Regions from separate parts of the Rhodococcus sp. PBTS 1 genome, predicted to be linked through region 3. Evidence: predicted binding sites of a transcription regulator. Region 3 holds the regulator's gene; each other region holds the start of a gene.

The links. Region 3 encodes LexA, which represses DNA repair genes until DNA is damaged. Its sites were predicted from a motif close to CGAACANNTGTTCG; they were not measured.
Positions count from the first base shown of each region.
Region 1: the regulator LexA is predicted to act here: its motif matches at 3,080-3,093, upstream of A3Q40_RS11595 (HNH endonuclease signature motif containing protein).
Region 2: the regulator LexA is predicted to act here: its motif matches at 5,858-5,871, upstream of A3Q40_RS01415 (DUF222 domain-containing protein).

Region 1 covers NZ_CP015219.1:2,562,081-2,569,611, forward strand. Annotated here, with positions in the region: gene A3Q40_RS11580 (alpha-amylase family protein) at 1-1,596, opposite strand, end outside; gene A3Q40_RS11585 (antitoxin) at 1,617-1,844, shown strand; gene A3Q40_RS11590 (SDR family NAD(P)-dependent oxidoreductase) at 1,874-2,812, shown strand; gene A3Q40_RS11595 (HNH endonuclease signature motif containing protein) at 3,111-4,985, shown strand; gene A3Q40_RS11600 (GNAT family N-acetyltransferase) at 4,996-5,568, opposite strand; gene A3Q40_RS11605 (LLM class flavin-dependent oxidoreductase) at 5,621-6,640, shown strand; gene A3Q40_RS11610 (putative immunity protein) at 6,642-7,178, opposite strand; gene arr (NAD(+)--rifampin ADP-ribosyltransferase) at 7,224-7,531, shown strand, end outside.
Region 2 covers NZ_CP015219.1:280,662-288,192, forward strand. Annotated here, with positions in the region: gene A3Q40_RS01385 (DUF726 domain-containing protein) at 1-1,559, shown strand, start outside; gene A3Q40_RS01390 (hypothetical protein) at 1,995-2,378, opposite strand; gene A3Q40_RS01395 (hypothetical protein) at 2,378-2,905, opposite strand; gene A3Q40_RS20690 (hypothetical protein) at 3,161-3,589, opposite strand; gene A3Q40_RS20695 (hypothetical protein) at 3,620-3,985, shown strand; partial or broken gene A3Q40_RS20700 (hypothetical protein) at 3,956-4,114, opposite strand; one part of gene A3Q40_RS01405 (IS3 family transposase) at 4,292-5,166, opposite strand; one part of gene A3Q40_RS01405 (IS3 family transposase) at 5,166-5,436, opposite strand; gene A3Q40_RS01415 (DUF222 domain-containing protein) at 5,476-5,817, opposite strand; gene pepN (aminopeptidase N) at 5,918-7,531, opposite strand, start outside.
Region 3 covers NZ_CP015219.1:1,601,973-1,609,503, forward strand. Annotated here, with positions in the region: gene A3Q40_RS07275 (uracil-xanthine permease family protein) at 1-1,292, shown strand, start outside; gene A3Q40_RS07280 (hypothetical protein) at 1,359-1,775, shown strand; gene A3Q40_RS07285 (acyl-CoA dehydrogenase family protein) at 1,907-3,049, shown strand; gene lexA (transcriptional repressor LexA) at 3,118-3,837, opposite strand; gene A3Q40_RS07295 (hypothetical protein) at 4,144-4,557, shown strand; gene nrdR (transcriptional regulator NrdR) at 4,665-5,141, shown strand; gene hrpA (ATP-dependent RNA helicase HrpA) at 5,149-7,531, opposite strand, start outside.

The sequences.
Region 1 (7,531 bases), 960 kb from region 3:
CGATCCCGGCTCGCGGCACGCGGCACGATCGGCGTCGGTGACGGCCGGTCGATGCACCCATCTGTTGTCGGCGGCGTGCGCGGGGTCGTCGGCCCACGCGGGGTCACCCGGGGACGCGATCTCGTCCCCGCTCCAGATCACCGGGATGCCGCCCCACACGGCGGTCAGCGCGTGGGCGAGGAACAGCCGGGCGAACGCGCCGTCGGGATCGCGACGCGACGGCCCGAGTCCGGTGAGCGCCGCCGTCGTGCCGCTGATGCGCCGGTCACCGGTGTCCGGATTGTGTTGGAAGACCAGACCTTCCGCCGGAGAGCCCGGGAAATCGCCCGTGTACCAGTCCGACAGGAACCGACGATGGCCGTCTCCGCTCAGGCCCACCGCGGCGGCGTCGCCGTCGTCGATGGCCCACCCGATGTCGTCGTGACACCGGACGTAGGTCACCCACGTCCCGCTGGACGGCGTGGGCGGCAGGGCGCCGAGTGCGTGTTCGGCCAGTCGGGTGGAGCCCGACGCCAGCATCGACCAGATCTGCACCATCAGGCTGTTGTGATACGCGACGTCCGATACCCGGCCCGTGTGCCGGCCCTGCCCGAGGTAGGGCAGCAGCTCGCGGGGTCCCACGATGGCCTCGGCCTTGAACAGCACTGCGGGCGCGGCCATTCGAGCCGTGGCGCGCAGTGCCTGCGTGATCGCGTGCACCTCCGGCTGGTTCTGGCAGTCGGTGCCGAGGCGCTTCCACAGAAAGGCGATGGCATCGAGTCGGAGCACCTCGACGCCGAGATTGGCCAGATACATCACGATCTCGGCGAACTCCACCAGCACGGCGGGATTCGCCCAGTTCAGGTCCCACTGCCACGCGTTGAACGTCGTCCAGACCCAGCCGTTCACGTCGTCGTCGAACGTGAAGTTGCCGGGCGCGAAGTCCGGGAAGACCTCGGGCAGGGTGCGCTCGTAGGCGTCGGGCGTCTCGCGATCGGGGTGGATCAGGAAGTAGTCGCGGTACGCGGCCTCGCCGGTGCGGGCGCGTTCGGCCCACTCGTGTTCGCGCGCAACATGGTTGAGGACCAGGTCGACGACGAGAGAGATGCCGCGGGACCGGAGGTCCGTGGCAAGGTCGCGCAGGTCGTCGATCGTGCCGAGGTCCTCGCGGACGGCCCGGTAGTTCCGAACGGCGTACCCACCGTCGTTGTCACCGGGGCGCGGGTCCAGAAGCGGCATGAGGTGCAGGTAGGTCACGCCCAGGTCGGTGAGGTGATCGAGGCGCTCCCCCACCCCCGCCAGCGTTCCGCCGTAGCGGTCGGCGTAGCACGCGTAGCCGACCATGTCGGGGCGGCGGAACCAGTCGGGATTCAGCAAGCGACGGTCGTCCAGGGCGTGCAGCTCGGCGGGCCGGGCCGCGAACCCCGCGGCCGCCGTCGTCACCAGCCGAGCCGCGACGTCGTCGGGCGACGGGTAGACGGCCGCGACGGCGTCGTGCAGGTCCGGCCACCACCGCTCGAGTCGCAGCGCGAACGCGTCGCGACGATGTTGCGGCAGATCGGCCAGAGCGGCGTCGACGAGGTCGGTGATCGCATCCGGAACGGCGCTGCGCGGCATGCGCGGATTCTGTCACTGGTTTGACCGTCGAGGCCGTAGGGGTACTGCGACGCATGGTCAACTTCGGAGAGATCAAACGCAAGCTCGACGCCAACGAGGACAAGGTCGAGAAGGGCCTGGACAAGCTCGGCGACGCGGCGAAGAAGAAGTTCGCGGGCCACGACTCGCAGATCGACCAGGGCATCGACCGCGCCAAGGACGCCATCGGGGAGAAGAACTCCGAGCGTCGCGACGCCCCGCCGGCCTAGTGGTTCCGCTGGGGGGACGCATCGGGGGCGTGCTGGACACCGCGCTCGACCTGGCGATCGTGCCGGGGTACAGCCGTGTCGGCTCCTGGGTGCGGCGTCGATTCTGGGCCGCGGACGCAGCGCCCTTCCCGGCGACGGTCGACGTGGTGGTCACCGGAGGCGGATCCGGGCTGGGTGCCGCGACCGCTCGACGGTTGGCCGAGCTCGGCGCGCGGGTGCATCTGGTGGGGCGCACGGAACGTCGCCTCGACGCGTCGGCGTCGGAGATTCGGCACACGGTGCCGGGTTCCGCCGTCGAGACGCATGTCTGCGACGTCAGTGATCTGGACGCCGTCGCCGCCCTCGGGACGGAGCTCGCGACCCAGGTGACGTCGCTGCATGCCCTGGTGCACTGCGCGGGAGTGATGCCGCCGTCACGGATCGAGACGGCGCAGGGGCACGAAAGCGCCTACGCAACGCACGTCCTGGGCCCGACCCTGCTCACCTACGCCGTGCGGCCACTGTTCGACGCCGGCTCGCGGGTCGTGTTCGTCTCGAGCGGCGGGATGTACGCGGTGCCGCTCACCAACGCGGATTTCGAGTACCGGACCGGCCGATACTCCGGCACGACGGCCTATGCCCGCACCAAGCGCATGCAGGTGGTGATGGCCGGGCTGCTCGGCGACCGCTTCGACGGACCCGACGATCCGGTGGTCCACAGCATGCACCCCGGCTGGGCGGCCACTCCCGGCGTGACCGATTCGCTACCGCTGTTCGACACGGTGATGCGACCTCTTCTGCGCTCGGCCGACGAGGGCGCGGACACCATCGTCTGGCTCACCGCCTCCGACACACCGTTGGCGACGACGGGCGGCTTCTGGCACGACCGAGCCCCGCGCCCGACCCACTATCCCCCGTGGCGACGCGACGATCCCGAGGTGCGCGCCGCTCTCTGGCGCGACGTGACGGCGGCGACGGGAATCGGCTGATCGGTCACCGTGCGCGGCGGACGATGTTCACCACGGTGCCGTCGGGTGCCCCAGCCGAGGTCGAACTCCACCTCGCTCAGGCCGAGGACGTCGCGATAGAAGGGGGGCCGCCGACGGGATGTCGGCGACGGTCAGGTTGGCGGTGATGCGGACGACTCCACGGCGACCTCCTCGCGCTCCGCGGGTCGAGATTGACATGGCGTTCGCGTGATCGACACGGGTTCGTGCGTGCATGTCATGGACTGTGTCGGTGGGTGGCGGTACACTCGAACATACGAGCGACTGGGGGGTCGACAACATGGTCGGGATGCAGGTGGGGACGCAGAACACGGCGGTGCCGTGGGCGGCGCTCGACCACACCGCCCTCGGTCTGCCCGCTACCACCGACCTCCCCTCCCCGCAGGCACTGGACGCGCTGGTCCACGCCGCCGCCGGCGTCGCGTACCTGAAGTGGTTCGAATACCAGCTCGCCGCCGCCATGCACGCCGAACTGGTGGAACCGTTCGAAGACGAGGACCGGCGTGAGCTCGATGCGTTCACCCGCTGCGCCGCCACCATCGCCACCACCATGTCGATCACGCAGGGGGCTGCCCGCACCCTGCTCACCGACGCCGTCGCCCTCCGCGACCGGCTCCCTCTCGTGGCGGAATGTTTGCGGGACGGGGTGGTCACCCCGCATCACATCCGCACCATCGTCTCCCGCACCGAACTCGTCGAAGGACAGTGCTACGCGGCGTTGGTGGACGCCGACATCGCCCGTGCTCTCCGCAGAGCGGGGTCGTGGTCGCCGGCGCGGATGGAGGCGATGGTGGACACGATGGTCGACCGCCGTGATCCCGATGCCGTCCGCGCCCGGCGGGAGAAGGCGAAGCGGAATCGGGAGTTCACCGTCGAGATCGGCCGTGACGGTTTGGCGACGGCGACGGACACCCGGCCGGCGGAGGACATCGTCGCGCTCCACGCGTCCGTGACGAGGTTGGCTGCGCAGGTGTGCCCGAAGGACACCCGCTCCAAGGCCGCGCGGGCCTCCGATGCGCATTACGCGTTGATCACTCAAACCGGATTCGGCTGCAACTGTGACCGCCCCATCACCGACTGCCGCTACAAGAGCGTCGATGTGGAGAAGTTCGCGGCGAATTCTCCGCGGATCTTGATCCACCTCGTCACCGACACCACCACTCTCACCGGCCCCGTCCCCGCCCCCGAGAACGAGCGGGTGTGCCGGTCACCGCAGCACCTCCCCCGACCGGATCTGGCCGTGGACACCTCCGCGTCGGTGACGACCGAACCGTCCGCGGCGGAACCCGTTGCGTCGGAGCCTGCTGCAGCAGAAACTGTTGCGCCGGAGACCGTTGCACAGGGAACCGTTGCTACTGAGCCCGTTGCGTCGGAAACGGCTGCGGCACCGTCGGTGTCACCGGATCGCGTCGACGTCTCTGCGGACCGTGATGCGGCCGCCAGTGACGCTGCGGTGGACCACACGAGGGGGTGCGAGGAGCCCGTGGGCCTGGACTTCGTCGACGGCGTCGGGTTCCTCCCCGGCATCGGCATCATCTCCGGCGCCCACGTCCGCGACCTCGCCGCCGACCCCCACACCGTCATCCGACCCCTCGGCGACGGCACCGACACCCCACTCCCCGCGACACAACCCTCGAACCCCTACCGCCCCTCCGCAGCGCTCGACGCCTACGTGCGTGCCCGAGATCTGTTCTGCACCTGGCCCGGCTGCAACAGACCCGCCCGGGACGGGGACCTCGACCACATCACCGAATACGACCACACCCACCCCGAGAAGGGCGGGCGTACCAGCGCGACCGGACTCGGCGCCAAATGCCGCTTCCACCACCTACTGAAGACGTTCGCCGATTTCGTGGACGATCAGTACCCCGACCCCACCGACCCGAGCCGATTGATCCGGACCATCGCCATCCCCGACGGGCGCACCGTCCTCGGACCGGCGTTCACCGGACACGACGTCCACCCCGGACTCGACGCCATCGTCTTCGGCGACCCACCCGACACGCCAACGCCGCGACGAGCAACGCCGGGCCTCACCGAACGCCGACGACCCGCCCCACGCACCGAGCAGAAACACGCCCGCCGACGACAGGAACGGAATCGCAACCGATTCCGCAGGGTCATCCCACCCGACAACACCCCACCCCCGTTCTGACCTCGGGCGTTCAGGTCGCGGCGGGATGCACCATGGAGACGACCGTCGGGCCGTCGGGAATGTGTGTCGTCGCGGTGAGACCGAAACCGCACCGCTCGTACAGGCGGACGTTGCGCGGGTCCGAGGTTTCTAGCGCGACAGGAATATCGGCCGGTACGGCGTCGAGGGCTGCGCGCACCAAGGAGGCACCGAGGCCGCGTCCGCGACAGCGCGGGTCCACGCCCAGAGTTTCCAGGGTCCACGACCCGGTCGGAGGCGGCGGCGTCACCGCCCCGGCGACCGCCTCCCACCGATCACCGTGCAGGGCCACCACGTCCTGCTGCATGCTCGTCGGCGGCTCCGGCGGATCAGGCGGGAGCAGCGCCACCACACCGGTGACGTCCGCGTCGGCCAGGACGATGCCGTGCTCACGCGCATACTGGAGGTAAAGACACTGCAGTCGAGTCAGTCGGACCGTATGGTCCTGCGCGGGAACGGCCCACCGAGTCCACGGGTAGTTCTCGAACGCGGTCGCGAGCAGCGCCGCGGCGTCGTCGAGGGCAGCGACCGGGAGCGGGCGAAGGGCAAATTCGGTGGAACTCACGAATCCAGTGTCCGACAGGAATAGTTCGTTCGGCAACGAGGTTGAAGCTTCCATGAAGAAGATCGGGTTCCTCTCGTTCGGTCATTGGTCCGACTCGCCGCATTCGCAGACTCGAAGCGCGGCCGACGTCCTGCATCAGTCGATCGACCTTGCCGTCGCGGCCGAAGAACTCGGTGCGGACGGCGCCTACTACCGGGTGCACCACTTCGCGAACCAACTCGCGTCACCGTTCCCGTTGCTGGCCGCCGTGGGTGCCAAGACCAGCCGGATCGAGATCGGCACCGGCGTCATCGACATGAGGTACGAGAACCCGTTCTACATGGTCGAGGACGCGGGGTCGGCGGACCTCATCGCGGGTGGCCGCCTGCAACTCGGCGTCAGCCGGGGATCGCCCGAGCAGGTCATCGAGGGCTACCGCTACTTCGGGTATGCCCCCGCGGAGGGCAAGGATCACGGCGACATGGCCCGTGATCACACCCGCATCTTCCTGGACCTGTTGGAGGGCAAGGGCTTCGCCCAGCCGAACCCGTCGCCCATGTTCCCCAACCCGCCCGGCCTGTTGCGTCTCGAACCGCACTCCGAGGGACTGCGCCAGCGCATCTGGTGGGGAGCCGGGACGCGGGCGACCGCCGAGTGGACCGCCCAGCAAGGCATGAACCTCATGAGTTCGACGCTGTTGAGCGAGGACACGGGTGTGCCGTTCCACGAGCTGCAGGCCGAGCAGATCGAGCGGTTCCGCAAGGCGTGGTCCGACGCCGGTCACCCGTTCGAGCCGCGAGTGTCCGTCAGCCGCAGCATCTTTCCGATCGTCGACGAGACCGACCGTATGTACTTCGGCCGCGAAGGTGGCAGTGGCGATCAGGTGGGCTATCTCGACGGCGGAAAGGCTCGCTTCGGCAAGACCTACGCCGGCACACCGGATCGGCTGATCGAGCAGCTCGCCCAGGACGAGGCGATCGCCGCCGCCGACACGCTGCTGCTCACCGTCCCCAACCAGCTCGGAGTCGACTACAACGCCCACCTGCTGGAGTCGATCCTGACGCACGTGGCCCCGGAGCTCGGCTGGCGGTGAGTCAGGCCGTTCCGACGTCCCGCTGAATCGCCCGGATCACGTCGCCCGGGACACCCCGGGTGAGCAGACCCGCTCCCAGGGGACCGGACGTGCTCGTTCCGAGGGCGGGCAGCCGCGCCAGGGCACGGCGTTCGTCGTCCTTCAGCCGGTCGAGTTGCCACCGCGTCTCCTGCGAGACCGCGTGGGGGTCGTCGGGACGCGCCAGGGCCACCGCCTTGGCCGCGTATCCGGCGGCCCCCAACGCGTGAGCGCCCATGTGCGCCACCGCCGACGCCTGGGCGACGGCCCGCGCAGCGGCCGCACCGGCGGGCGTCGTCGCGGATCGTGCCGCCGTCACCGGCTCCATCCGCCGAGCGATCTCGAGGGCCGCGGTGCTCTCGCCCCGGGCGTAGGCGCGCGTGCGGTCGAGAGCATTCCGCACCACCCCCACCGAGTCGTCGTCGGCGACGAACAGGTCGACCGCTCGACCCGCGCAGTCCGCAGCCCACCGCGCCAGGACGCGTCGATCGTCGTCGGACAGCGTTTGCGGTGACGGCATCCCGCGATCGTCCCACGCGGCACCCACCCGTCGTACCCTGTCACGATGGCGCTCGACGACGGCCCGTTCTACCACGGCACCAAGGCCCATCTGAGTCCCGGCGATCTGCTCACCGCCGGTCGCCGGTCGAACTATCGGCCCGACGTCGTCATGAACCACATCTACTTCACGGCCCTGATCGGCGGCGCCGGCCTGGCCGCCGAATTGGCCGCGGGCGACGGCGACCCCCACGTCTACCGGGTCGAGCCGACGGGCGAGTGGGAGAACGATCCCAACGTCACCGACAAGAAGTTCCCCGGCAACCCGACGCGCTCCTACCGCAGCCGGGACCCGCTGCGCGTCGTCGAGGAGAT
Region 2 (7,531 bases), 1.3 Mb from region 3:
TGCGTTGTAACGGTGCGCTCGGCGACCTGGAACCTCGCGTCCTTGGTGACGACGCGCTGGGCACGAACCCTGCGTTGGTCCACAACGCATGGGCGTTTGCCAAACACGATCATCTCGATCGCACGCTTTCGGACGGCGCCGAACGGCACAGTCACCGGGAGCAGGCAAAGGCGCACCGCCAGGTCGCGGCCGGCATCGCCGAGCTCATCGACAAACTCAGCACCACGACCGTGCATTCGTGGTGTTCGGCGTGTTTCACTCGCAGCGACCACCGACGTCTGACGCAAGGATTCGGCGCGATCCCTGCGTATGTATGCGACGCGTGCGGTTCGCCGACCTTGGGCTGTGCAGGTCCGGGATGCACAAACATGGCGACACGAGGTTTCGGAGCGGTGCTGGTGCCGCGGTACTGCGCTGAACACCGTCACGAGATCCCTGGGTTCGAGAAGGCGTCAACGAACTTCGGTGCTCTGGAGAACTATCACGAATTCTTGGAGTTCGAGCGACGCAACCTCGCCTTGGGTTCACGGGTGGCAACAGTGTCGGTGCTGACGGCGGGAGCGCTCGCGACAGGGGCATTTTTCGCTGCGCCGGCCATCGGTGGAGCGATCGGCAGTCTGGGTATTGCAGGCAGTGGCGGCTACGCCGGTGCCGCTGCGAGCAGTTACGGCTTAGCGCTGCTCGGTGGCGGCTCGGTCGCTGCTGGTGGGCTAGGGATGGCGGGCGGGACCGCCGTCGTCACCGCTGTCGGCGGAGCCCTCGGTGGCGCGCTGGGCGGGTCCGTCACTACGGCGTACATCGGCGCGGACAAGTCGTTCAGAATCGAGCTCGTCAAGTCGGGGGCCGGCGTGCCGGTTATCGTCGCGAATGGCCTGCTCACCGAAGGAACGGATACGCGCACCGCTTGGAAAAAGTTGGTTGAACTCCGCTACCCTGATTCGCCGATCTACCGAGTTCATTGGGGTAGCAACGATCTTGGCGATTTAGCAGCGATGGTGAAGGCGGCGGGGGGACAGCCGGTAGCCGCGCTCGGCATCAAAGGACTTGCAGCCAAGGCCACCAAAGCCGGTGCGAACAAGCTCGGACCGCTCGCACCTGCCCTCGTCGTCGCGGCCCTTGCCAAGAATCCCTGGCACACCGCGCGTGTCAGAGCAGATCGAACGGGTGTGGCTCTGGCAGGTCTGCTGGCGAGAACAGATGCGAGGCGCTACGTGCTCGTCGGGCACAGCCTCGGTGCCCGCGTTGCCGCCACTGCAGCGGAAACCCTTGCCACAGCGAAAGGAAACCCAAAAATCGACACGGTGCATCTGCTTGGCGCCGCAATCGGGTCGAAGGGCGACTGGCGTCTTCTCAGCAACGCCGTCACCGGAGCCGTGCACAATTACCACTCCTCGAACGACAGCGTCCTCAAATTCGCCTACAAGACCGCCCAAGCCGGACAGACAGCGGTCGGGTACGCGGGCTTCCGCACCGACTTCGCACGCATCCACGATCACGACGTCTCGACGAGCGTCACGGGGCACTCCAAGTACCTCGACAACGTGCAACTGGTCGAGTAGTTGTGTCGTTCTTCGTTAGCTCACCGGGCTCGTATAGCTACCGATCCCACTTGGGTGCCGAGCCGGTACCACGGCGACGTGCTGCTGGCTCAGATCGAACTCCATGTCGAGTTGTTCGGTCGCGACGACTGGGCCCGCCCTCCCGGATGTCAGTCCTAATATCTTCGACCCCTGGAGAGACTTCTGGGCCGCACCCGTCGGTGCGGCCCAGAAGTCTCATCCCAAGGCTGTGCAGCCAGGGGGCAAGTTCGAACGAGCAACCGTTCGAACGTCATCCGAGAACGAGGATGCTCCGTCGCCGAACCTCCGCCAGTGTCGTAACCATCGCAGCAGGACGCAACGACTGCCGCCGTTTGTGACTACTGGCCGCGGAAGAGGACGGCCGCCGCCGCTTCCGGGTGCAGGCCATTGCGGCACTCGCTACCGGGACCGGTCTCACTTACGACGAACCAGCGCACCGAAAGCCAGGGAGCCGAGGACCATGCCGGTGACGGCGCTGAGTCCCGACCATCGAAAGTTCTCCGACATGGTGAAGATGCCCGTGAAGCCGACGACGAACACGATCAGTACTGCGACAGTGCCTGCTGCGGCCACCCTGACCGCACGCGAGACGGTGTCGCGCAGTGCGACGGCGATCGTGGCGGCGACAATCGCTGCCGAGTACAACACCGCCGCAGTTGAGAACGTCGACCACCCGGCCGCCGAGGCCGACACCGGAATGACTACTGCCGCAACCACGATGAGCGCGAGCGCACCGAGGCCAGGGCCGCCGAAATAATCTTTTGCGCGCCTGTCGGCCCTCGTGAGGGACTCGTTCATCAGATGTACTCCCAGATGATTCCGCCTGCGCAGCTGACCGCACCCAGGACTCCGAGCCTACGAACCAAGAACTTCGCGGCGCGGTCCCAACTGGTCAACTCGGCCTCGATACTTGCCCAGAACCCCGTTGCCGTCAACGACACCCCCAGACACGCAGCGACGACACGCTTGATTTCGTCCACGATGCCGGCACGGAGCATCGGATTGTTCTCCAGCGCCGCAGCAGATCGCTCGTAGGTAGTTCCATCGGCGAAGTAACCGACCACGCTACCGTCTGTCCGGTACTCCAAAGCCACTGTCCCCGCCGGGATCTGTTCGTTGCCGACCGCCGCGAGACGGTCGTTGAACAACACGAGCTTCTCGGCATCGATTTGTTCGACCCGATCCTGGTCCACGGGCTGATCCTCCACTGCACCCGGCGTGGCGGCCGAGCCCTCACTCGGTTGCGCCGTGGCAGGCACTGCGAACATCGTCAGCGTGATCGCGGCAGCCAGACCAGACGACACAACAACACTCTTCACGCGCATGGCTCACTCCAGTACTCATGTCCCTCGGCTCGCCGAGGCGACGTTTCGGTTGGGTCTGGACAGGTCCGAAGACCAAGTCGTCAAGTAAGCAGCACGCCCGACTCGGGGCCGTGCTCATCGACCCACACGGCGGGGGTCGGAGGAAGACCGTCCCGACTTGTACCAGGAATCGAGGCCTTCAGATACACCGAAGCGTATGGCCGGAGAATCTACCAAACAGTCTGGGATGCGGCATGATGTTGCTTGGCGATCCGTTTACTTCACAGTCAGCACGACTAGTAGGGCTGAGTGACCGGAATCGAGGTCGATGAGGGACGCCGTCAGGTCGAAGGGCTCGTATCCGCCATCGAGGGTGAGAAAGCGGAGTGTGAGGTCAACGGTGCGTCCGGGGCCGGTGACTCGAAGCGCGCTCGCGGTGTCCAATGCGGTCGGCATGTCGTCCGGATGCAGGATCGGAACCTCAGCAGTGTTGTCCGCCATCCATGCAATGCGAGGAGCGGGCGGGCCATGCCAGTACAACAGATTGAGCGTCTCAGGATCCGAGATCGCGCGGTATTGACGCGGTGGCGTTAGTGCTTCCGCAATGCGATCGCCGAGCGCCGGGACTTGACCACGAGGTGGCTCCGACGCAACCCCGATGTCGATTGATAAGCCACGAACAAGATGCACCCCAGCATCGCCCACGGCGTGAGACCTTGCTGTCTCGTGTACCGAGTGAGCGACGACATGCACCCGTCGGTCACCTCCGGGGCGGTGCTCGTCAACGGTGTATCGGTCGACGCTGTTGCCGCCGGTTTTCCGAGCCAGACCCGCAAGAACTGTGGTGTTGTGCTCGCCCATTGCGAGCATACGAAGGCTGTCGGCTATCGGTCGACGCGCTGGCACCCCCAACTCAGCCCAGCTCGACTCCATTCCGACTGGGTCGCCGCGGTACGCAAAGCCTTCCGCGAGATTCCACAGAAAAGCCCACGACGGCGAGGGTACCGATTCGGGCTCCCCACCCTGATGAGTGCAGACCCAAACCCCATGAACCCGACCGTCAGTGGGTTCGATCACGGGCACAGCCGTGACCGCCCGTGACGCCGTGGTCTCCTCTCGAACCGTTGTTTTGGAACGGCAGCAACCCAGGACGGCCCCGAGAATCTGATCGTGGTTCCTAGTCACCACCGAGCGCCACGCCACACCGGATCGCACACGGCCGCCGACCATCACCACCGACAAGGCCCGAGGTTCGATCGCATCGACAAGCAACCAGCCGTTCTTTGCTTCCACCACGCCACCGTCTCACGCCCGCTTCGTCGGTGCCGAACAGAGCCACCGACGGCGGAGGAGAGCTTCGTGAGAAGGGACTGCCCCCGATTTGGTTGACGCGGGGGTCGAACTTCTTCAGGCTGCGAAAGCGGCCTGATTGATTGTCTCAAATTCGATCGGAGTGAGCCGCCCGAGTGCTCTCTGGCGGCGTGTGCGGTGGTAGCTCTTCTCGATCCAGACGACGATGGCCAGACGGAGCTCCTCTCGGGTGTTCCAGCGTCTGCGGTCGAGGACGTTCTTCTGCAGCAACGCGAAGAACGACTCCATCGCCGCGTTGTCCCCGCACGCCCCTACCCTGCCCATGGAACCCTGTAACCCATTGTGCGACAACGCATGGACGAACTTTCGGGACCGGAACTGACTCCCCCTGTCCGAGTGCACCACGGTGGCCGTGGGTTGCCGCCGGTTCACCGCATCCTCGAGCGCGGCGACCGCCAAGGAAGCTTTCATGCGGGAATCGATCGAGTAGCCGACGATCCGATTGGAGAACAGATCCTTGACCGCGCAGAGGTAGATCTTGCCTTCGGCAGTGCGGTGCTCGGTGATGTCGGTGAGCCAGACTGTGTTCGGTGCACCGGCGGCGAACACCCGGTTCACCAGGTCGTCGTGGACAGGTGGGCCGGCCTTTCTGGTCAGTCCTCTCTTTCTGGAGAACACCGAGAAGATGCGCTCCTGGGTGCACAACCGGGCCACACGGTTCTCCCCAGCGGTGATCCCGCGGTCGGGAAGTTCGTCGGCGATGAAGCGGTACCCGAACGCCGGGTCGTCGGCATGGATGTCACGGGCAGCGTCGATCAGGTGCGCATCGTCCCAATCGCGTTGCGAGACGGGGTCTTTGCGCCATTTGTAGAACGCTTGGGTGGAGAATCCGAGCACCCGGCAGGTCACCGTGACAGGAATTTTGTCGGCGGCAAGGTCGAGGACCAGCGGGTACATCATTTTGGGTTGATGTCCTTCGAGAGGTAGGCCACCGCTCTGCGCATCACCTCCGCTTCCTGCTCGAGCAAGCGGATCCGTTTGCGGGCCTCTTTCAGCTCGTCGGTGGCCGACGCGCTGTCGTCCGGGCGGACGCCGTCCGCGATGTCGGCGAGCTTGAGCCAGCGATGCAGGCAGGTCTCGGAGATTCCGAAGTCCTGCGCGACCTGACGGATCGACGCCTCGCCCTTACGGGCGACCGCGACGACATCGGCCCGGAACTCCGGAGTGAATGCTTTCGGCACGAGGATCATCCTTCCACCGTGCGGAACGATCCGCACAGATCAGATGTCAACCGAACCGGGGGCAGTCCCGAACACCCGCGGCAGCCGGTCGCGCAGGGCCACAGCGTTGTCGAGGAGTCGTTCGGCGACGTACTGCGACACCGACAGAGCGGTGGCGATGCGGGCGGCGCACTGGGCGTACGCATCGACCGCCCGCTCGTCCCGGTCTTCTTCGGCGAGCACCAGGTCGGTGTGCAGGGCAGCGGCATGGCGGTAGCGTCGCCATTCCAGGTACGCCGCTCCGGCGCTGAGGTCGGCCAGAGCGTCGAGGTGCCCAACGACGGGGAGCTCGAACGAGGCGGGCAGACCCACCGCGGCGTGATCGCGTACGGGCCACGGCACACCCCCCCTTGCGCCGCGCCGGCTACGCCGACCCCCCGATCGCTCATGTGTTCGATTGTAGCGAGACTCACCGACACGATCCATGACACGCACGCACGAACTACTCCGCGTCCGCCGCCCGCGCCCGCAGCGCCCGGGCGAGATGGTCGCGCTGCTCGATCACCTGCCGTCGCAACGCGGCGGGGGACCCGGGGTTCTCGGCCAGCCAGCGGTCGGCGTCGTCGGTGGTGTCGGCCTGCGGGAACAGTCCCACCACCAGTCGTCGCGCGATCTCGATGGTGCGGTCGCGCCAGACGTCGCCCAGCATCGCGTAGTACCGCGCGTCGTAGTCCTCGATGCGCGCGCGCTCACCGGCGGTGAAGCCGCGGACCAGGGCGCCGACCTTCTCGTTGCTCGGCGACTGAACCGTCAGCGCCGTCCACACTCGCGCGGCGCTGCCCGGGAGCGCGGCCACGGCGGCGGTGTGCGCCACCTCGCCCGCTCCGGTGCGGTCGGTGCTCAGCACCTCGTCGAGCTCCGCCTCCGTGGCGTCTCCTCGCGCGGCGAGGGCGAACCACAGAGCCCACCGCTGCTCGGCGTCGAGTGCGAGGCCGTCGATCCGCGTCCGACCGGTCAGCAGCTCCCGCACCCGGGCGGCCCGGTCGACGTGGACCACCGCCGCCGACCACGCCCGCAACCACTCGAGCTGGTGATCCGATCCCACTTCCGCGGCGAGCATCTGCTCGTACGCCGTGTCCGCCCACTCCGTCCGCGCCCGGTCGCGATCCGCGACGTACCGTTCCACGGCCACGGCGGTGTCCGCCAGCACGGACCCCAGGATGCCCTCGTGCGGCTCGCTCGGCGCGAATCGGCGCGCCAGCCGGACGAAGCGCGACGCCGGGTACTCCGCGTCGCGGGTGGCGTTCCAGACCGCGGACCAGATGAGGCTTCGGCGCAGGTCGTCGGGAACCCGATCGAGCGAAGTCTCGACGACGGCCAGCGACGCGTCGTCGAGCCGCACCTTGGCGTAGGTGTGGTCGCCGTCGTTGAGCAGGACGACGGTGCCGTCGACGGCACGGGTGAGGTCGACGGGCGTCTCGGCGCCGGCCAGGTGCACCTCCTGCGGTGCGCGATCGACCAACTCGCCGTCTGCGTCCGGGGCCAGCACGGCCACGTCGAGGCGCTGCGGACGCGGGTCCGTCTGCACGATCACGCCGCGGGCGCGGTCCACCGTCAGCGTGCTCGGGCCGGTGGTCTGCAGCCAGGCGTCCGCCCACGGCCCGAGATCGCGCAGCGAGCTGTCCTGCAGCGCGGCCAGCAGGTCGGCCAGCGTGGTGTTGCCGTAGGCGTGGCGACGGAAGTACAGCCGGGCCCCGCCCAGGAAATCGTCCTCCCCGACGAACGCGGCGAGCTGCTTGAGGACGCTCGCGCCCTTGGCGTAGGTGATGCCGTCGAAGTTCAGCTTCGCCGCGTCGAGGTCGACGATGTCGGCGACGATCGGGTGCGTCGTCGGCAATTGGTCCTGCGAGTACGCCCAGGCCTTGCGACGCTGCGCGAACGCGACCCACGCATCGGTGAACTCGGTGGCGGCGACGGAGGCGTACGAGCCCATGTAGTCGGCGAACGATTCCTTGAGCCACAGATCGTCCCACCACTGCATGGTCACCAGATCGCCGAACCACATGTGCGCCATCTCGTGCAGGATCGTGTTGGCGCGGCGGGCGTACTGCGATCG
Region 3 (7,531 bases):
TGACCGCACCCCGCGCCTCGTCGCGCTCCCGCCTCGTCCCCCGGTGGACCCTGCACGGTGACGGCCGGAGCGTGGCCGCCGACGGTGTCGTCGCCCCCGACGAACGTCTGTCCTGGCCGCGCACCGTCGGCATCGGCATGCAGCACGTCGTCGCGATGTTCGGTGCGACGCTGCTCGTGCCGACCATCACCGGCTTCCCGGTCACCACGACGCTGTTCTTCTCCGGCCTCGGCACCGCGCTGTTCCTGCTGATCACGCGGGGCCGGGTACCGAGCTACCTCGGCTCGTCGTTCGCCTTCATCGCGCCGCTAGCCGCCACCGCGGGCGACGGTCCGGCGGCCCAGCTCGGTGCCGTGCTGGTCGTCGGTGTCGCTCTCGCCGCCGTCGGCGTGCTGGTCAAGGTGGCCGGGAGTCGTGCGCTCGACGCCGCCATGCCGCCCCTGCTCACCGGCGCCATCGTCGCGCTGATCGGACTCAATCTCGCCGGCACCGCCGTGACGTCCTACGAGTCGCAGCCGCTGGTCGCCACCGTCACCCTCGTGGCGATCCTGCTGGTCACCGTGGCCGTCCCCGGCTTGATCGGGAGGCTCGGCATCCTGGTCGGCGTCGTCGTCGGCTGGGTCTTCGGCGCACTGACCGGCGCGCTCGATCCGGCCCGGGTCGACGCGCTGCGGGAGGCCGCGTGGGTCGGCGTCCCGACCTTCACCGGGCCGTCGTTCCAGCTCTCCGCCGTGCTGGTCGCCCTGCCCGTCGTCGTGGTCCTGGTCGCCGAGAACGTCGGTCACGTCAAGGCGGTCGCCGCCATGACCGGCCGCTCCCTCGACGACGTCGCCGGCGATGCCCTCGTGGCCGACGGCGTCGCCACCGCGCTCGCCGGCGCCGGTGGCGGTTCGGGCACGACGACCTACGCCGAGAACATCGGCGTCATGGCCGCCACCCGCGTGTACTCGACGGCCGCCTACTGGGTCGCGGCCGCGACGGCGCTGGTCCTGGCCTTCTCGCCGAAGTTCGGTGCCCTGGTCTTCACTGTGCCCGGCGGCGTCATCGGCGGCGCGACCCTGGTGCTCTACGGGCTCATCGGGCTGCTCGGCGTGCGGATCTGGCAGGAGGCGAACGTCGACTTCACCCGGCCCGTCAACCTGATGGTCGCCGCGGCCGCGCTGGTCGCCGGGATCGGCGATCTGACGCTGACCATCGGGTCCGTCGAGCTCGGCGGCATCGTCTGGGGGTCGGTGGGGATCCTGGTGGGCTACCCGATCCTGCGCGCGTTGGCGGGGCGCACCGTCCGCTGAGTCGTGAGACCGTGAGGTATGGACTCGGAACGGATCGGTCTCTCCGGGCTCGACCCGATGCGTCCGGTGAGCGTCGCGCCCGAGGAATGGCCGTCGACGCCGGCGTGGAAATCCGCCCTGTCCGCCGTCGTCCCGGTCGCGATCGTCGGGCTCGCGTGGCTCGGTCCGACTGCGGTCGGACTGATCCTCGGGGTCGGGGCGATGGTCGTCGGCCTGATGCTGAGCGTCGTCGGGGCGCGTCGGGTGCTGCGGGAGAACGCCGGGCGGCGGGTGCCGTGGTGGCGTGAGCCACCGGTCAGGCGCCGCGATCGCGACCTGGTGCAGAGTGCGGCGGGGTCGTGTGCCGCCGTCGCCGCGGGCGGGCTCGTTCGGGCGACCGGGTCGTGGTGGTTCCTTCTCGCGGCGGCTCCGGTCGTCCTGCCCGACGTGGTCCTGCACGCCCGGCACAATCGAGCCGTCCGCCGCGAGAATCGTGTGCAGTAATCCGCGCTGGACGCCGATATCTGCACACGATCCGGTCGGCGGTGGTCACCGAACGCGCTCGCACAGGTCATCGACGCCCTTCGTGCTCCGACCTACCGTGAAGTGGTAACTCACGTCACACGAGGAGAGTCATGAAGCGCACGTTGTTCGAGCCCGAGCACGATCTGTTCCGCAGCTCGTACAAGAAGTTCCTCGAGCAGCACGTCGCACCGCATCACGCGGAGTGGGAAGAGCAGAACATCGTCGACCGCGGCGTGTGGGTCGAGGCCGGCAAGCAGGGCTTCCTGGGCATGGCCGTGCCGGAGGAGTACGGCGGCGGCGGCGTGAAGGACTTCCGCTACAACGCGATCGTCACCGAGGAGACCACGTTCGGCGGCTACAGCGGCATCGGGTTCACCCTGCACAACGACGTCGTCGCGCCCTACCTGATCGAGCTCACCAACGAGGAGCAGAAGCAGCGCTGGCTGCCCGGATTCTGCTCGGGCGAGCTCATCACCGCCATCGCGATGACCGAGCCCGGCACCGGCAGCGACCTGCAGGGCATCAAGACGCGCGCCGTCCGCGACGGTGACGACTGGGTGCTCAACGGCTCGAAGACGTTCATCACCAACGGCATCAACGCCGACCTGGTCCTCGTCGTGGCCTGCACCGATCCCGAGAAGGGCGCCCAGGGATTCAGCATCTTCGGCGTCGAGCGCGACATGCCCGGGTTCGAGCGGGGCCGCAACCTCGACAAGATCGGCATGAAGGCCCAGGACACGGCCGAGCTCAGCTTCACCGACGTCCGGGTGCCGGCGGCGAACATGCTGGGCGAGGAGGGGATGGGCTTCATCTACCTCATGCAGAACCTTCCGCAGGAGCGGCTGTCCATCGCCGTGGTCGCGGCCGCTGCCATCGAGCGCTCGATCGAGATGACGGTGCAGTACTGCAAGGACCGCAAGGCTTTCGGCAAGCCGATCGGGAAGTTCCAGAACACCCGGTTCGTCCTGGCCGAGTGCGCCACCGAGGCCACTGCTGTCCGCATCATGGTGGACAAGTACATCGAGCAGCTCAACGCGGGCGAGCTCACCGTGCAGGAAGCCGCTATGGCCAAGTGGTGGACCACGGAGAACCAGGTCAAGATCATCGACCGGTGCCTGCAGCTCCACGGTGGATACGGCTACATGAAGGAATACCCGATCGCCAAGGCGTACATGGACTCTCGCGTGCAGACCATCTACGGCGGCACCACGGAGATCATGAAGGAGATCATCGGGCGGGGCCTGGATCTCTGACCCTCGCGGACGAACGACGAGAGCCGGCACCGAGAACGGTGCCGGCTCTCGCCGTCGTCGGGGGACGATCAGAGCTTGCGCATCACGGTGACGACCTTGCCGAGGATCACGGCGTCGTTGCCGGGAATGGGTTCGAAGAGCGGGTTGTGGGGGAGCAGCCACACGTCGCCGCCGGTGCGCTTGAACGTCTTGACCGTGGCCTCGCCGTCGATCATGGCGGCGACGATGTCTCCGTTGTCCGCGACGTTCTGCTGCCGGACGACCACCCAGTCACCGTCGCAGATCGCCGCGTCGATCATGGACTCGCCGACCACCCGCAGCAAGAAGAGCGAACCGGAGCCGACCAGTTCGCGCGGGAGGGGGAACACCTCTTCGACGGCTTGCTCGGCCAGGATGGGACCGCCGGCTGCGATGCGCCCGAGAACCGGGACGAAGGTGGGCGCGGGCAGGGCGTCCGACTCGGCGCCGGCGTCGCGGGCGGCGGGCTCGACGGTGGGGGCGTCGCCCGTCGAGGCCACCTCGTCCGGCCGTCCGTTCTCGCCCGGCAGGCGGACGTCGACCGCGCGGGGCCGGTTCGGGTCGCGGCGCAGGAAGCCCTTCTTCTCGAGCGTCCGTAGTTGGTGCGCGACCGAGGAGGTCGAGGTCAGGCCCACGGCGTCGCCGATCTCGCGGATGCTCGGCGGGTAACCACGCTCGGTGACGGAGGCCCGGATGACCTCGAGAACGCGACGTTGCCGCTCGGTCAGGCCGGAATCGGTACTCGTGGCGGACGAGCTCTCGTCGGTCATGCTGTGAACCTCCATCGGTGGCCGGCCCGGGGCGGGCGGGTGCTGCTGGGCGCGCCGGACGGTGGTGCGGATGGGGCGTCTGGTGCCCCGGTGTCCGATGCGACGTCGTGAGTAGAAGTTAGACCGGATTCGATCGGTGATCAAACACCTGTTCGATCCGTGTCGCGATTTCGTGGACTGTGTCGGACCGCCCTGCTATACATCGAACATGCGTTCCTTCGAACGCGTGGTCGAACGGAATGGCCGAACGCCGGTGGGTGTTCTGCTCGCCGGGGGACCACCGCCTACCCACGAGGAGTGGTTGTCGTGATCAGTACCGAACTGCAGACCGTTCGCGGCGCTCGAGTCGGAGCGACCTCTCGCCCGTCCGTCGATCGCTGGACCTGCGACGACGAGTCCTACTGGGGTTCCGTGGCCACGGCCGAGCGCGCCGCGGCCCCCGCGCCGCGTCGGTCTGCTCCCGTACGCCGTCGTGCCGTCTCGCGCGACGTGCGTCGCCCGCACGCCGGCGCGGTCGAGTACGTCGGCCACTCGGTCGGGGTGTCGCGTGCACCGCACGTGTCTCGGCCGGTCCGGGGTCTCGCGTCGGTCGCCGCTGTGGTTCTGGTCACAGCGGCAACGGCCCTCGGGCTCGTCGGAGTGGCCAACCTGCGGGCCGCCGACGTTCCGCCGCAGCCGACCGTCGTGGAGCAACTCGACCTCGGCGTGTCCCCGCGCTGATCGATCGTGGCACGGCCCTCGGTAGGCTGGTGCGCGGCGTCGGCGACGACGTCGCACCGTCCGTACGGAACGGAATCGTCCCGTGAGCACCGAGGGGTCACCGCCACATGCACTGCCCGTTCTGCCGTCACCCCGACTCGCGCGTGGTCGATTCTCGTGAGGCGGACGAGGGGCAGGCGATCCGCCGTCGGCGGTCGTGTCCCGAGTGCGGTCGCCGGTTCACCACCGTCGAGACGGCGGTGCTGTCCGTGGTCAAGCGGAGCGGCGTCAGCGAACCCTTCAGTCGTGACAAGGTGATCAAGGGTGTGCGTCGCGCGTGCCAGGGCCGCGACGTCGACAACGATGCTCTCGTCCTCCTCGCGCAGCAGGTCGAGGACACCGTCCGCGCCTCTGGCTCCGCGGAGATCCCCAGCAACGAGGTCGGACTCGCCATCCTCGGTCCGCTGCGCGACCTGGACGAGGTGGCCTACCTGCGTTTCGCGTCGGTCTACCGCTCGTTCAGCAGCGCCGAGGACTTCGAACGCGAGATCGACGAACTTCGCCGGCATCAGCGGGGCGAGGACACGGTGTCGAGCACGGCCTGAGCCGACGTCAGCGCCGCGCCGTGCGCACGGCGTCGATTGCTTTCAGGACCCGTTTCTCGGACACCGGGTAGGCAGTGCCGAGGGCCTGCGCGAACAGGTTGACCCGCAGTTCCTCGATCATCCACGCGATCTCCCGCACGTCGTCACCGGATCGGCGGGCCGACGGCAGGCTTTGGAGAAGTGCGTCGTACGCGGCGTAGACACGATCGAGGGCGTCCATACCCGCAGCGTCTCGGGTCGCGCTCGACGGCAACGCGTCCAGCCGACGCCGCGCAGCCTCGAGGTAGCGCGGCAGATGGGGCAGGTGCGCCGTGCCCGTCTCGAAGACGAAGCCAGGGAAGATCAGGGCGTCCAGTTGCGCCCGCACGTCCTCGGCAGGGTCGCCGCTCGATTCCTCGAGTGCCAGTCGGACCGCTGTGGCCGCCGCGAGGACGGGTTCGACCAGCCGCAGGACCGCGGCCGTCCGTGACGCGAGGTCACGGCGGACGGCCGACTCGAGGGCGGCGAACGCGTCCGGCGAGGACACGGGACCGCCGTGCGCGGACATCAGATCGTCGACGGCCAACGCGCGACAGTCGTCGAGCAGGGCCTCGATGCTGCCGTGCGGGTTCTGGCCGAGGTGCAGCCGCGCCGCCGGTGAGCGACCGGCCAGGAGGGACTTTGTCGAGACCGGGATCGCGTCGAGCAGCAGCCGCCGCGTCCCCTCCCGCATGGCCGCACGCTGTTCGGCCGCCGACCCGAGCACGCGGACGGCCACACCACCGCTCTCGGCCACCAGCGCCGGGTAGCCGGTGACGGCGCGGCCCTGCACGGTGCGGGTCACCGTCGGCTCGAGAGTGCCGATCGTCTCGGACGTCCACCGGCGGACGGGGCCCTTTTCGGTGTCCTTGGCCGCCGCCGACACGGCGGTGGCCGCGGCGCGTCCCAGCCTGGCCTTCAACGCCGACAACGACGGTCCGCGACCCAGCTCGGTGGTGCCGTCGACGATCCGGAACGTCATGCGCAGGTGCCGGGGCAGCGCGTCGGGGGAGAAGTCCTCGGCCGCGATCGGGACACCACCCATGCGGGTGAGCTCGCGCGAGAGCGCCGTCGTGAGCGGTTCGGTGCGAGGTCGCATGGCGGCGACGGCGGCCGCGGCGTGATCGGGCGCGGGAACCACGGTGCGGCGCAGGTCCTTCGGCAGCGTCTTGATCAGTGCGGTGACGAGATCGAGGCGCATGCCGGGGACCAGCCAGTCGAAGCCGACGTCGGCGACCTGCGGCAACTGGTCGACCGGGATGTGGACGGTCACGCCGTCGTCGTCTCGGCCCGGCTCGAACTGATAGGTCAACGGGAACTGCCGCTCGCCCTGGCGCCACGCGTCGGGGAAGTCGCCGCCGGTGACCGCGGCGGCAGCCGGAGTGACGACGGTCGCGCGGTCGAAGTCGAGCAGGTCCGGCGTCGCGCGGGACGCCTTCTTCCACCACCGATCGAAGTGACGCGCCGAGACCACGTCGGCGGGCACGCGCTCGTCGTAGAACGCGTACAGGGCGTCGTCGTCGACCACGATGTCGCGGCGTCGGGCACGCGACTCCAATTCCTCGGCGTCGCTACGTAATTGCTGGTTATGGTGGAAGAAGCGGTGGTGCGTGCGCCACTCGCCCTGGACCAGGGCGTGACGCAGGAACAGGTCGCGAGAGACCTCCGCGTCGATCGACCCGTAGGACACCGGCCGCTTGGCCACCAGCGGTACGCCGTAGAGCGTCACCCGCTCGTAGGCGACGGCGGCTTCGCGTTTGGTTGACCAGTGCGGTTCGGAGTACTGCCGCTTGAGCAGGTGGGGGGCGAGTTTCTCCGCCCACTCGGGCTCGATGCGCGCGGCCATGCGCGCCCAGAGCCGGCTGGTCTCCACCAGCTCGGCCGCCATCACCCACCGCGGTGGCTTCTTCGACAGCGACGAGCCGGGGAAGATCGCGAAGGTCGAGCCGCGTGCCCCGAGGAAGTCGCGCTTGTCGCCCTCCCGTAATCCGATGTGCGACAACAGGCCCGACAGCAGCGCCTGATGGATCGTGGCGTCCGACGCCGGGGTGTGCGCGTCGTGATCGGGCACGGTCCACCCCATGCCGCGGGCGATCTGCCGGAGCTGGCCGTGCAGGTCCTGCCACTCGCGAATGCGCAGGTAGTGCAGGAACTCGGTGCGACACAGCCGCCGGAACTGGTTGGAGGACAACGCCCGTCGCTGCTCGCCGAGGTAGGTCCAGAGTTCCCGGAGGGCGAGGAAGTCCGACCCCTCGACCGCGAAGCGCCGGTGCATCTCGTCGGCCGCCTGCTGGTGCTCGGCAGGACGCTCGCGCACGTCCTGGATGGACAGCGCCGCCACGATGACCAGCATTTCCGGCAGGCACCCGGAG